DNA from 3 places in the Parviterribacter kavangonensis genome. Region 3 is predicted to be linked to each of the others. Evidence: riboswitches for the same ligand, from Rfam matches in the RefSeq annotation. Region 3 holds a riboswitch; each other region holds the start of a gene.
The links. Region 3 has a riboswitch for cyclic di-AMP ahead of AC1UE4_RS09850 (M23 family metallopeptidase). Riboswitches for the same ligand answer to the same signal wherever they lie in the genome.
Positions count from the first base shown of each region.

Region 1: another riboswitch for cyclic di-AMP. It lies ahead of AC1UE4_RS01115 (hypothetical protein); the one in region 3 lies ahead of AC1UE4_RS09850 (M23 family metallopeptidase).
Region 2: another riboswitch for cyclic di-AMP. It lies ahead of AC1UE4_RS18415 (peptidoglycan-binding domain-containing protein); the one in region 3 lies ahead of AC1UE4_RS09850 (M23 family metallopeptidase).

Region 1 covers NZ_JBXPJA010000001.1:233,920-238,248, reverse strand. Annotated here, with positions in the region: gene AC1UE4_RS01125 (MMPL family transporter) at 1-283, shown strand, start outside; gene AC1UE4_RS01120 (glutamine synthetase family protein) at 243-1,550, opposite strand; gene AC1UE4_RS01115 (hypothetical protein) at 1,594-2,343, opposite strand; cyclic di-AMP (ydaO/yuaA leader) riboswitch at 2,354-2,494, opposite strand; gene AC1UE4_RS01110 (c-type cytochrome) at 2,633-3,112, opposite strand; gene AC1UE4_RS01105 (DNA polymerase III subunit alpha) at 3,166-4,329, opposite strand, start outside.
Region 2 covers NZ_JBXPJA010000002.1:541,314-545,642, forward strand. Annotated here, with positions in the region: gene AC1UE4_RS18410 (hypothetical protein) at 1-1,131, opposite strand, end outside; cyclic di-AMP (ydaO/yuaA leader) riboswitch at 1,286-1,450, shown strand; gene AC1UE4_RS18415 (peptidoglycan-binding domain-containing protein) at 1,470-2,270, shown strand; gene AC1UE4_RS18420 (LOG family protein) at 2,375-2,992, shown strand; gene AC1UE4_RS18425 (oxidoreductase) at 2,962-3,891, opposite strand; gene arfB (alternative ribosome rescue aminoacyl-tRNA hydrolase ArfB) at 3,896-4,329, opposite strand, start outside; gene AC1UE4_RS18435 (hypothetical protein) at 4,285-4,329, opposite strand, start outside.
Region 3 covers NZ_JBXPJA010000001.1:1,913,999-1,918,327, reverse strand. Annotated here, with positions in the region: gene AC1UE4_RS09865 (inorganic phosphate transporter) at 1-968, shown strand, start outside; gene AC1UE4_RS09860 (hypothetical protein) at 965-1,201, shown strand; gene AC1UE4_RS09855 (cupin domain-containing protein) at 1,214-1,681, opposite strand; gene AC1UE4_RS09850 (M23 family metallopeptidase) at 1,714-2,979, opposite strand; cyclic di-AMP (ydaO/yuaA leader) riboswitch at 2,973-3,141, opposite strand; gene rplM (50S ribosomal protein L13) at 3,268-3,702, shown strand; gene rpsI (30S ribosomal protein S9) at 4,074-4,329, shown strand, end outside.

The sequences.
Region 1 (4,329 bases), 1.7 Mb from region 3:
GCTGCGCGGCCTCGCCGTCACCGGCGGCGTCATCACGTCGGCGGGCATCGTGCTGGCGGGCACGTTCGCGGTGCTCGCGGTCTTGCCGCTCACCTTCCTGACCGAGATCGGGTTCGTGATCGCGTTCGGCGTGCTGCTCGACACGTTCATCGTGCGGTCGATCCTCGTGCCGGCGCTGGTCTTCGACCTCGGGCCGCGGATCTGGTGGCCGTCGCGGCTGGCGCGCGAGGACGGCGGCGAGGTCAGAGCACCGGCAGGTAGCGCCGAAGCTCCCACGGGGTGACCTGCACCCGGTAGTCCTCCCACTCCTGCCGCTTGAGCTCGATGAAGCGGTTGAACATGTGCTCGCCGAGCGTGCGGAGCACGAGCTCGGACTCCGCCGCGACCTCGATCGCCTCGCCGAGCGTCTCGGGCAGCTGCTCGATGCCGACCCGGCGCCGGTCGTCCGGGGCGAGGTGGTAGAGGTTCTTCTCCATCGGCTCGGGCAGCTCGTAGCCCTTCTCGATCCCCTCGAGGCCGGCCTGCAGCAGCGCCGCGAACGTCAGGTACGGGTTGCACGCCGGGTCGGGGCAGCGCAGCTCCATGTGGGCGGCGCGCGGCGGGACGCGGACGAGCGCGGAGCGGTTGCGGCGGCTCCACGCGACGTAGACCGGCGCCTCGAACCCGGGCACGAGCCGCTTGTACGAGTTGACCCACTGCGCGAAGACGGCGCTGAGCTCGCGCGCGTGGCGCAGCTGTCCGGCGATGAAGCCGCGGCCGACGGCGGAGAGGCCGTAGGGGTCGTCCTCCGCGACGAACGCGTCCTTGCCGTCCTTCGTGAGGCTGAGGTGCGTATGCATGCCGCTGCCGTTCTCGCCCTCGAGCGGCTTGGGCATGAACGTCGCGTGCCAGCCCTCGGCGATCGCGTACTCCTTGACGGTGATGCGGGCCGTCATGACGTTGTCGGCCATCTGCAGCGCGCCCTCGGACGACAGCGCGATCTCGTGCTGGCTCGGGCCGCCCTCGTGGTGGGAGCTGCCGACGTGGATGCCGAGCTGCTCGAGCGCGAGGACCGTCTCGCGCCGGACGTCGGTGCCGGCGTCGAGCGTCGTGAGGTCGAAGTAGCCGCCCTCGTCGAGGGGCTCCGCGGTCTGGCGGTCGCGGAAGAGGAAGTACTCCGGCTCGACGCCGACGTTGAACCCGTCGAAGCCGAGCGCGTGCATCCGCTCGAGCGCGCGCCTGAGCACGTGACGCGGGTCGCCCTCGTACGGCGTGCCCTCCGGCGTGAGGACGTCGCAGAACACGCGCGCGACGCCCTGCTCCTCGGGACGCCACGGGAGGATCGCGAACGTCTCGGGGTCGGGCATCGCGATCATGTCCGACTCCTCGACCGGGTTGAAGCCGGTGATGGAGGAGCCGTCGAACGGGACGCCGTCGCGCATCGCGCGCTCGATCTGGTCGCGGCCGACGCTGAACGACTTGAGCTGGCCGAGGATGTCCGTGAACCACAGGCGGACGAAGCGGATGTCGCGCTCGTGGACGAGCGAGAGCACGTGGGCGGCGCTCGGCATGGCGCGAGAGAGTAGTGGGCGGCGGCGCCTCGCCGCGAGCGGGCTAGTGCTGCGCGGCGTCGACGGTGACGACGAGCGCGGGCGCCTGCTGGGCGGCCGCGGCCGTGTCGATCGTCGCGGCGTTGGCCTTCGGCGTGCCGATCGCGGCGATGGCGATGAGCAGCAAGCCGAGCAGGAACGCGTAGAGCGCGATCCGGTCCGGGCGGCCGGCGAGCCGGTCGGCGGGCGAGCGCGAGGGACGCCGGCGGCCGGCGCCGGCGGGCACGCCGCTGGCGCGGGCGGCGGGGACCGCGGGGACGCCCGCGAGGCCGTCGGCCTGGCCGCGGATCTCGATCGTCTTGCGCGTGCCGGGCGGGGGCGGCTCGGACACCGTCCAGTCGTCGAGGTCCCACCCGCTGGCGCGGTCGTCGTCGGTCAGCCAGGCGCGCTGGTCGTCGAGCGGCTTGGCCTGCGACGTCTCCTCATCGAGATTGAGCCACGACTCCGTCGCCGGCGCATGGTCCGCGCCGAGATCGATCCACTCGAAGCGGCCCGGCTCCTCCGTCTTCGCCGGAGGGTCGAGCAGCGAGGCGAGCCCGGCGTCGAAGTCGAAGTCCACCTTCGGGCGGCGGCCCGTCTCGGCCACCAGCTCGCGCGTCTCCATCATCTCGCGAGCCTCCGCGAGCGGCGCCGTGGCACGGCGGAAGCGGCCGGTCGGCGCGTGCTGCTTGGCGCCGTCGGCGACTGTCCCGCTCTCCTGCGGGCGAAGGTGCTGCACGTCCTCCCACCAGGGGCGGTCCGTGGTCTCGCTCATGCCGGTGTCGTCTTCCTCGTTCCTCGTGCTTACGGGGTTAGCTGACGGGCTCGCGCCGGAAGAGCAGCGCTACTCCTTGCCCGGAAGGCAAGACGATTCGCCCCAACAGTTGGGTCCCCCGCTCCAGTCGGTACGTCCGCATCCTCACGAACGCCCCGGATGGACTCAGCGGTCTGACGCGGCGGGATCGTAGCAGGGGCCGAAGTTCCTGCAAACGCACCGGAGTTATGAAGTCCTGCAACCCCGCATGTTGCGCGGTTTCGTCACCGCGCCCGGGTGTTCGGGACGTCTAGCCGCGGCCCGCGGTGGCCGCCACGAAGTCGGCGACCTTCTCCGCGTCGTTGCCCGTGAAGAGCAGCGCGGGCATCTGGCCGCGACCCTGCGCGCGGCCGTTCTTGATGGCGTCGAGGATCAGCGCCTTCGGCGGGCGGAGCGCGTCGAGGTTCGGCCCGACCCGGCCCGTCGCGTGCGCTGCCTTGAGCGTGTGGCACTGCTGGCAGGACTGCGAGAAGAGCTTGCGCCCCGCCTCCTGGCCGGCGTTGAGCTTCACCGGGCCGGCCTCCGCCTGGTCCGCGCCGTCGATGCCGACGGCAAGCGGGATCGCGACGGCGAAGAGCAGCACCGACAGGCCCGTGAGGACGTACACGGCTCGGCGGCTGCCGCGGCCGGGCTCGCTCGAGGACGTGCGGCCGCGCCCGGCGCGCATGGCGGCGAGCACCACGGCAAGACCGAGCAGAACGAAGGCAAGGACGAAGATCGCGGTGGCCATCGGAGCGGGAACTTACCCAGTCGGGCCGACGCAAGTCGCGCGGGTCGGCCGGATCATCGCTTCCTCCCCTGGGTGAACGACAAGACCGGCGGGGCGACGGCGCGGAAGTCCCCTCCGCCCCCTGCGGCGGCGACCTTCGGCAGCTCCTCCTCGCGCTCGCCGCCGACGATCGCGAGCTCCGTGACCTCGGCGGCGATCCGGTCCGGCGCCTCGAGCGCGGTGAGGCGGTCGACGACGACGTTGATCGCGCCGCCCGCCGAGGCGAACTTCTCGACGCGGCCCACGGCCATCACGAGCGGCTCGGACCGGACGGCGAGGCGGTCGCGCTCGTAGACGTTCGGCGGCACGACGAGGTTCACCGTGCCGAGCTCGTCCTCGAGGAGGATGAACGCGACGCCCTTCGCGGTCCCCGGCCGCTGGCGCGCGACGACGAGCCCGCCGATCCGCACCTGCTTGCGGTGCGGCAGGGACTCGAGGTCGCGGCTCGACACCGCGCCGCGGCCGGACAGCGCCTCGCGCATGAGGCCGACGGGATGGACGTCGACGCTGATCCCGGTCGTCGCGTAGTCGGCGATCATCTCGTCCCACGCCCCGAGCCGCTTGAGCTTCGGCGGCGCCGGGAGGTCGAGCCCGAGCGACAGCTGCACCGCCGACCCGTCCCGCTCGAGCTTGCGGCCGGGCGCGGCGATCCCGAGCCGCCACAGCGCCGTCCGCCGGTCCCCCGCCAGCCCGTCGCACGCCCCCGACCACGCGAGCGTGTCCAGCGCCGACCGCCCCGCGCCCGCGCGCGACGCCAGGTCCTCCAGCGACCGGAACGGCCCGCCCTCCTCGCGCGCCCTGACGAGCTCCGCGACCTCGTCCGCCCGCACCCCGAGGACGTAGGCGAGGCCGACGCGGACGCTCTCCTCCTCGATCGTGCAGCCGACCGCGCTGCACGCGATGTCGGGCGGCCGGACCTCGATCCCACGCCGCTGCGCCTCGTGGATGAGCGCGTCGGAGGGGTAGAAGCCCATCGGCTGCTCATCCAGCAGGGCGCAGAGGAACTCGAGCGGATGGTGGACCCGCAGCCAGGCCGACTGGTAGGCGAGCAACCCGAACGCGGCGCCGTGCGCCTTGGGGAAGCCGAAGCCGGAGAAGCCGACGACCATGCTCCAGACGCGCTCGGCCAGCTCGGGCGTCACGTCGTCGTGCCGCGCCTGCGCGCCCGCGACGAAGGC
Region 2 (4,329 bases), on a different contig from region 3:
GACGGAGATGCTGCGCGTGTCGCCGCCCGCCGTCTTGACGCGGACCGGGATCTTCGACTTGTAGGCGAACATCTGCCGCGGCTGCGGCGAGACGACCTCGATCTGCGGAGCGACGAAGTCGCCGCACGGCTCGGTCAGCTTGTCGCCGTCGGCGGTGTAGCTCTTGAAGGCGGCCAGCGCGGGGGCGTTGCCCGAGTCGAAGAGGCCGTAGCCCGCGTCACGGTCGGTGTACCAGAGCGCCGCCTTGACGTAGTCGCCCTCCTGCGCGAGGCAGTGGAAGCCCTCGAGCATGAACTGGGCCTGCTGCGCCGGCGTCACGCCCTCGTTCTTCTTGCCGGCCCACTGGCCGACCGGGCAGGTCGCGCTGGAGACCATCCAGCCCATCTCGGTGACGTAGACGCCCTTGTCCGCGTCGCCGTTGGCGACCATGACCTTCCGGACCTCCTTGATGCCCAGGAAGGTGTACCGGTTCTCCTTGCCGTCGACGAAGAGCCGCTTGTACGGCGAGTCGATGAGGCAGGCGGTGTCCGTGTGGACGCCCACGCCGTCGAACGAGCCCTTCGCGCCGGCGGCGTACGCCGCCTGGATGAAGTCGTAGTTGTTGCCGGTCGTCGGCCCCATGAGGACCGTCGCGGTCGGGTCGACCGACTTGACGCCGGAGTACGAGCGCTTGAGCAGGTCGACGTAGTTCGCGACGTTCGGAGCGGGACGCCACCACTGGCCCTCGTCCTGCTCGTTCCAGATCTCGTACGCGATCGTGTTCGAGCCGGCCAGGCCGCGCGCGAGCCGCGCCAGGCGGTTCGCCCAGTCCTGCGGGTCGGCGGGCGGGTCGTGCGTGGCGTTCGCGACGACGAACATCGTCTTCAGCCCGAGGCGCTTCTCGGTCTGGACCTTCTGCGCGAGCTGCGAGACCGACGGCTGGCTGTTGACGTCGAAGTCGTCGAGGAAGAGGAAGTGCCGGACCCACTGGGCGCCGGTCCCGGCGGCCTCCTGGATCTGCGCGTCCGTGACGGAGACCCCGCCGGCGATGTTCAGGCCCGGCTCCGGGCCGGTCTTCGTCCACGCCGCCTGGGCGGCAGCCGGGACGAGGAGGCACGCGAGCAGGGCGAGCAGGGGGATGGTTCGACGCACTTGAGCAGGACTCCGGGGTGGGGAACGGACGGGCTCCAGCCACAGCATCGGAACGGGCGCGGGGGAGCTTTAGCCCCCGGGGACCCCGGGGTTAGCGTGAGCGACGTCACACAGGTGGCGGTCCGTCACCGCAAGTCGCTATCTTCTCCGCCGTTGTTATGACCAGCCGAGTCTTCGCCCCCGGTGGGCGGAGAGCGGGGGATCCATTGGTCGCTGCCCGTCAGCGACCGGGGGCGAATCACCGTCTTCGTGCGGTGTAGCGCTGCTCTTTCTGCGCGAGCCCGACAGCTAACCCCGTAGGCGCCCCGTGAAAGAGAGAGGTCGTCGTCCGCGTGCCCATGCAGGTCCCGTTCTCCCGATGCGTCGTGCTGGTCGCGACGTGCCTCGCCGTGCTTCTGACCGGTCCGGTCGCGTCGTCCCAGGCGGCCAAGCTGGGCTCACGCCAGCTGACGGAGGGCTCCCGCGGCGCCGACGTGCGCCAGCTGCAGTCGCTGCTGCGCAAGGCCGGGTTCCGCCTGCGCGCCGACGGCGTCTTCGGCCACGGCACGTACAAGATCGTCCGCGTCTTCGAGCGCGAGCTCGGCCTTCCCGTCGACGGCGTCTTCACCCGCACCGACCTGCGCCGCCTGCGCGCCGCCCTGAAGCCGGCCACCAGCAACGGCGGCATGACCTACGGCGCGGAGCAGAACAAGAACCGCGCCCGCGCGGTCTCCACGCAGGAGGTCGCGGGGGAGAAGGCGCAGCTCACCTCCGACGGCCTGGCGATCGCCCCGGCGAGCGCTCCGCAGGAGGTCAAGGACATCATCGCCGCGGGCAACAAGATCGCGAAGCTGCCGTACCGCTACGGCGGCGGCCACGGCGACTGGGAGGACACGGCGTACGACTGCTCCGGCTCGGTGTCCTACGCGCTCCACGGCGCGAAGCTGCTCAAGGCGCCGATGCCCTCCGGCTCGTTCACCTCGTGGGGCAGGAGCGGCCCCGGCGAGTGGGTCACGATCTACGCCAACGGCGGTCACATGTACATGGTCGTCGCCGGTCTGCGGTTCGACACGAGCGGCCGCTCGCGGGCGGGAACGCGCTGGCAGAAGGACATGCGTTCCGCGTCCGGGTACACGGTGCGCCATCCTGAGGGGCTCTGAGCTCCCCAGAACCCCTTCGCCACCCGAGCGCCGACGAGGAGCTCTTCGCCGCCGAGCTCCCGTCGGTCCTCGCGGAGATCACCGACGCGCAGCGCGTGGAGCGCATGCGCGCGGAGCTCGCCAACGGCTTCGAGATCCTGGGCGGGATCGAGCGCGGCGTCGCCGTCTTCGGGTCGGCGCGCACGCCGGAGGACCACCCGCGCTACGCGTTCGCCCGCGAGGTCGGGTGCGCGCTCGGGCAGGCGGGGTTCACGATCATCACGGGCGGCGGCCCCGGCCTCATGGCCGCGGCCAACCGCGGGGCGCGCGACGCGGGCGCGCCGTCGGTCGGCCTGACGATCGACCTGCCGTTCGAGCAGCACGAGAACAAGTGGCTCGACACGCGAGTCGACTTCCACTACTTCTTCGCGCGCAAGGTCATGTTCGTCCGCTACTCGGGCGCGTTCGTCGTGCTGCCCGGCGGCTTCGGGACGATGGACGAGCTGTTCGAGGCGCTCACGCTGATCCAGACGCGCAAGATCCGCTTCTTCCCCGTCGTCCTCGTCGGGACCGACTACTGGGGCGGGCTCGTCGACTGGCTGCGCGACCGGATGCTCGCCGACGGCAACGTCTCGCTGCAGGACATCGCGATGCTGCGCGTCACCGACTCGGTCGACGAGATCGTCGCGCTGTGCTCGGCGGCCGCGGACCGTCAGTGGACGGCGCGGCCGGGGAACTCGTAGGCCACGCCGGTCAGCTCCTCCGACGCCTCCCAGAGCCGCCGCGCGCTCTCCTCGTCGCGGGCGCGGCCGTTCGGCTGCACGAAGACGGGGTGCCCGCGCATCTCGCCGGCGCCGTCGGGGCCGATGAAGCTGCCGCCGGGCAGGTCCGGGACGGTCGCGGCGTAGAGCGTCGGCAGCGCGCCCATCGCGTCGCTCTGGGCGAACGTGCGGTTCAGGACCGCCATGAGGCCGCGCTCGAGCGGGTTCGGCGTGTGGGACTGCAGCTGCGTCGCGGAGTAGCCGGGGTGGGCGGCGACGCTCGTCAGCGGGCTGCCGGCCGCGGCGGCTCTGCGCTGCAGCTCGAGCGCGAAGAGCAGGTTCGCGAGCTTCGACTGCCCGTAGGCGAGCCAGCGCACGTAGTGGCGGTCGCCCTGCAGGTTGTCGAAGTTGATCCGGCCCGTCTTGTGGGCGGTGCTCGAGATCGTCACGACGCGCGGGTCGGCGGCGCGCTCGAGCTTCGGCAGCAGCAGGCCGGTGAGCGCGAAGTGGCCGAGGTGGTTCGTGCCGAGCTGCAGCTCGAAGCCGTCCTCGGTCCGCGCGCGGGCGACGGCCATGACGCCCGCGTTGTTGATCAGCACGTCGACGTGCTCGCCGGGCAGGTCGTCGGCGAACGCGCGCACGGAGGCGAGGCTGGCGAGGTCGAGCGCGCGGACGTCGAGGTCGGCGGACGGGACCTGCTCGCGGATGCGCTTCTCCGCGGCGCGGCCCTTCTCGACGTTGCGGCAGGCGAGCACCACGCGCGCGCCGCGGCGGGCGAGCTCGAGCGCCGCGTGCAGTCCGATCCCGCTGTTGGCCCCGGTGACCACGAACGTGCGGCCGGACTGGTCGGGCACGTCGGCGGCGGTCCACTTCGGTGGCATCGGGTCAGTCTCCCGCATCGGGGCGGCGGCGATCGCGCTTGCGCTCGCCCTGGCGGCGCTTGGCGTCCAGGCGCTTGACGCGCGACGCCTTGGTGGGCTTGGTGGGGCGCCGCGACTTCGGGACGTGCAGCGCGCGCTCGATGCGGTCGCGCAGCCGCTGCAGCGCGAGCTCGCGGTTGCGCGTCTGCGAGCGCGCGTCCTGCGCGACCGCGGTCACGCGCGCGCCGTGGCGCGCGCGGACGCGCTGCTTCTGGTGGTCGGTCAGGACCGCGGACGCGTCCACGTCGAAGACCGCCTCCACGCGGGAGGCGGTGACGTTGGCGTGCTGGCCGCCCGGGCCGGAGGACCGGCTCGTGCGGACCTCCGCCTCTGCGATCAGCGCGGTCCAGTCGATCAGGTGTCGGCGGGGTGGTCGGAGTTCCCCCGGATGGATTCCAT
Region 3 (4,329 bases):
TCGCCGCGATCCTGAACTTCGCCGGCGCGTTCATCTCGCTCGAGGTCGCCGCGACGGTCGCGAAGGGCATCGTCGAGGCCGACGTCATCACGCCCACGATCGTCTTCGGCGGCCTCATCGGCGCGATCGCCTGGAACCTCGCGACGTGGTACTTCGGCCTGCCGTCCAGCTCGTCGCACGCCCTCATCGGCGGCGTCGCCGGCGCGGCCCTCGCGGCGGAGGGCCCGGACGCGATCCTCGGCGACGGCCTGCTCGAGAAGGTGATCATCCCCGCGCTCGTGGCGCCGGTCATCGCCTTCACGGCGGCGGGGATCGCGATCATCATCGCCTACCGCATCGTCGGCCGCGTGCGGCCGGGGCCCGTGAACCGCGGCTACCGGCTCGGCCAGCTCGTCTCGAGCTCGATGTTCTCGCTCGCGCACGGCACGAACGACGCGCAGAAGACGATGGGCATCATCACGCTCGCGCTCATCGCGAACGGCAACCTCGACGCCGACAACTTCGACGTGCCGACCTGGGTCGTGGTCTCGTCGGCCATGGCGATCGCGCTCGGCACGTACTCCGGCGGCTGGCGGATCATCAGGACGATGGGCAGCCGCATCATCAAGATGGATCCCGCCCAGGGCTTCTCGGCGCAGGGCGCCGGCGCGGCGGTCGTGCTGACCGCGTCGCACCTCGGCTACCCGCTCTCGACGACGCACGTCATCTCCGGCGGCGTCATGGGCGCGGGCGCGGCCCGCCGCCTCTCGGCGGTTCGGTGGGGCGTCGCGGGCAACATCGCGCTCGCATGGGTGCTCACGCTGCCGTGCGCCGGCGCGATCGGCGCGGCGGCCTACGGCCTGACCCGGATCTTCGGAACGGGCGCGCTCGGCCCCGTCGTCGTCTCGCTCGGCGTGCTTGGCGTCATCGCGGCGGCCTTCGGTCGCCGGCTGCAGCGCGGTCCCGCGGTCACGGCGGCGCAGTCGTGATCGCCTCGATCGACGTCGGAGCGCTGCTCGAGCTCGCCTGGGTGGCGCCGCTCGCGTCGATCGTGGTCGCGACGGTGTTCTCGCTCGTGGTGCTCGGCGCGACGCGCGCCGCCGACGCCAACCGCGCCGGTGCGACCGGCACGGCCTTCGCCTACGGCGTCCTGGCGGTGCTGGCGGGGATCGCCTTCGCCGGGACCGCGGTGGCCGGCATCGTCGTGATCATCGCCAAGTAGGGGTGGGCGGGGTCAAGTCTCCCCGTCCCAGTAGTCGACGTTCGCGGACCGCCGGACCATGACGTCCTCCGCGCGGTTGCCGGTCCAGATCCCGATCTTGTCGCTGTCGGGGTAGGTCGTCGCGGTCGGGACGACGACGTCGGAGAACATGAGCACGCGGGCGGGCGCGTCGCTGTCGTTGCGGATCTGGTGCGCGCCGGCCGGGCCGGGCGGGAAGAAGACGGCGTCCCACGCCTCGAGCTCGTCGGTGCCGTCCGGATGGCGGACGCTCGGACGCCCCTCCAGCACGAGCAGCCACTCCTCCTCGCCGTGCTCGTAGTGGTACGGGCAGAGCTTCTCGCCCGGCGGGAGGTCGTAGACGCTGATGCCCGTCCTCTTCGCGCCCAGGCGCGTCCCGAGGCGGAGCATCGCGGCCTTGAAGCCGGGCGGGTCGTCCGGGTCGGTCTCGGAGGGCTCGGCGGCGATGTTGATGCGCTGCATGCGGCGATGATCGCCGAGCACGCCGCCGGGCGTCAGCTCTCGGCGTCCCAGGCCTTCAGGCTGGCGAGCGGGTCGAACGGGCTGCCGCCCTCGTACCAGCCCGGGGCGGACCACATCTCGAAGTGCAGGTGGCAGCCGTGCGCGTCGCCGGTGTCGCCGACGTTGCCGATCCGCTGGCCGGTGCGGACGCGCTCGCCCTTGGCGACGAGCGACGGCTCGCTCAAGTGCATGTACGCGTAGTCGACGTCCGTGCCGTCGCCGTCGATGACGAGGTAGTTGCCGGCGTTGCCCTGCCAGGCGTTGCGGACGACGACGCCGCCGCGCGCGGCGACGAGCGGCGTCCCGCACGGGGCCATGACGTCCTGGCCCTGGTGCATGTGGCCGGCGCGCCCGGCGCCGAAGCGGGCGCCCGACTGGCCGTAGTCGTGCGGGCCGCGGACGGGGAACTTGTGGTCGAGGAACCGGAACGCGTCCTCGACGACCGGCTCGGTGGCGCCGTCGCTGCCGGCAGCCGTGGCGGTCAGCGGCGCGATGCGGAACTCGTACTTGCCGCGCGGGACGACGCGGCCGTTGCTCGTGCCGTCCCACTGGATGCGCTGCTCGATCCCCGGGGCGACCTGGCTCGACATCCAGCGCGCGACCGGCGTGGTCGAGCCCGCGCGCAGCACCTCGACGGCGACGTCGAGCGGCGCGCCGCCGGTGACGACGTAGCGCAACGTCGCCTTGGCGAAGCCGCCGAAGAAGACCTTCGACTGCACGACCTGCCCGTCGATGCGGTCGCTGTTGTCGAGGTCGGCCGACGCGTCGCTCAGCGGTGCGGCGCCGTCGTCGGCGGCCAGCGACTGCGCCTCGATGCGCTTGGCGGTCGGCGCCACCGGAGCCGGCAGCACGGTGATGAGGTCGGTGCTCGGCGCCGACTGCGCGCCGTCGGCGGTGCGCAGCCGGACGCGGCCGCTCGGCGCGCTCTCCGGCACCCTGACGTCGACGGTGCGCGCCCGCGCGCGGCGGACGGGGGCGATGACGTCGTCGGCGTTGCCGGGGGCGCCGACGAAGATGACCTGGCGGGCGTCGCCGAGACCGCGGCCGGCGATGCGGACCACGCCGCGCGGGAGGACGCTCGCGTCGTCGTCGCAGCTCGACCGGCAGGTGACCGCGGTGATCGTGCCGGCGTCGGTGGCCGAGACGCCGCCGTTGCCGGCGAAGGCAGGCGCGGCGGGCACGGCGAATGCCGCGGCCAGCAGTGCCACCACGTAGCGGCGCCCACGCGCCGCCGAAGCCCCGTTGCGAACGATCATCATGGATGGATCGCCTACGGGGTTAGCTGTCGGGCTCGCGCTGCGGCACGCTGCGCTACCGGGCCAGCAGGCCCGGACTCGCCCCACGGACACCCGATCCCTCGGGCGCCCATCGGTTCCCCCGTCCCGCGTGCTTCCCGCACGCGAGCTCGGCGATGGCGCGGGAGTGTGCATAGTCCACCGGCGCCTTCACGGCACCGGGGGAAGGGTTCGCCGCAGGCGTCACATGCCCTGCGGGCGCAACCTTCTATGCTGTCCCGCCGCGCGTCCGATCGCGCCTTCTCGCACGCCATGAAGACCTACGTCGCCAAGCCCACCGATCGCGAGCGCAACTGGCTCGTCGTCGACGCGACCGGGCAGACGCTCGGCCGTCTCGCGACCCAGATCGCCGACGCGCTCCGCGGCAAGAACAAGCCCGAGTACACGCCGCACATCGACACCGGCGACTTCGTCGTCGTCGTGAACGCCGAGAAGATCAGCGTCTCCGGCGACAAGCGCACCGACAAGAAGTACTACCGCCACTCCGGCTACCCGGGTGGCCTGAAGGTGCGCACCTTCCAGGACATGATCGAGCGCCGGCCGGAGGAGATCATCCGGATCGCGGTCAAGGGGATGCTCCCCCGCAACCGCCTGGCCCGCAAGCAGCTGACCAAGCTCAAGGTCTACGCGGGGCCGGACCATCCGCACCAGGCGCAGAAGCCGCAACCGATGGAGCTGTCGCAGTGAGCGACCAGACGCCCGAGCAGCCCGAGGAGCAGGAGCGCGAGGAGACCGCCGCTCCCGAGGCTCCCGAGGAGACGACTTCAGAGGCTCCCGCGGAGGAGCAGCCGCAGGCCGAGGCGCCCGCCGAGGAGCAGCCCGCGGCCGACGCGGACGCCGAGGGCGACGACGAGGAGGACCTCGAAGAGGACGAGCCCACGCCGCGCGTCAAGCCGGCCATCCCGGGCATGGACCTCGAGGTCGACATCGTCCCGGAGGGCGAGGAAGCCTTCCGCCGCTCCGCCTACGGCGACGAGGAGGACCTCGACGCCGCCGCCGAGGAGATCCTCGCGGCCGCCGACGAGGACACCGTCGACGAGCCGATCGCGGCCGTCACCATCGACCTCGCCGCCGACGCCCGCTACAAGGCGACCGGCAAGCGCAAGACGGCGATCGCCCGCGTGATCCTCAAGCCCGGCAACGGCGCCTACACGATCAACGGCAAGACGCTGAACGACTACTTCCCCCGCGCGACCCTGCAGCGCAACATCCGCCAGCCCCTGGAGACGGTGGGCTACGAGGAGCGGATGGACGTCATCGCCCGCATGCACGGCGGCGGCGTCGCGGCGCAGGCCGACGCGCTCCGGCACGGCA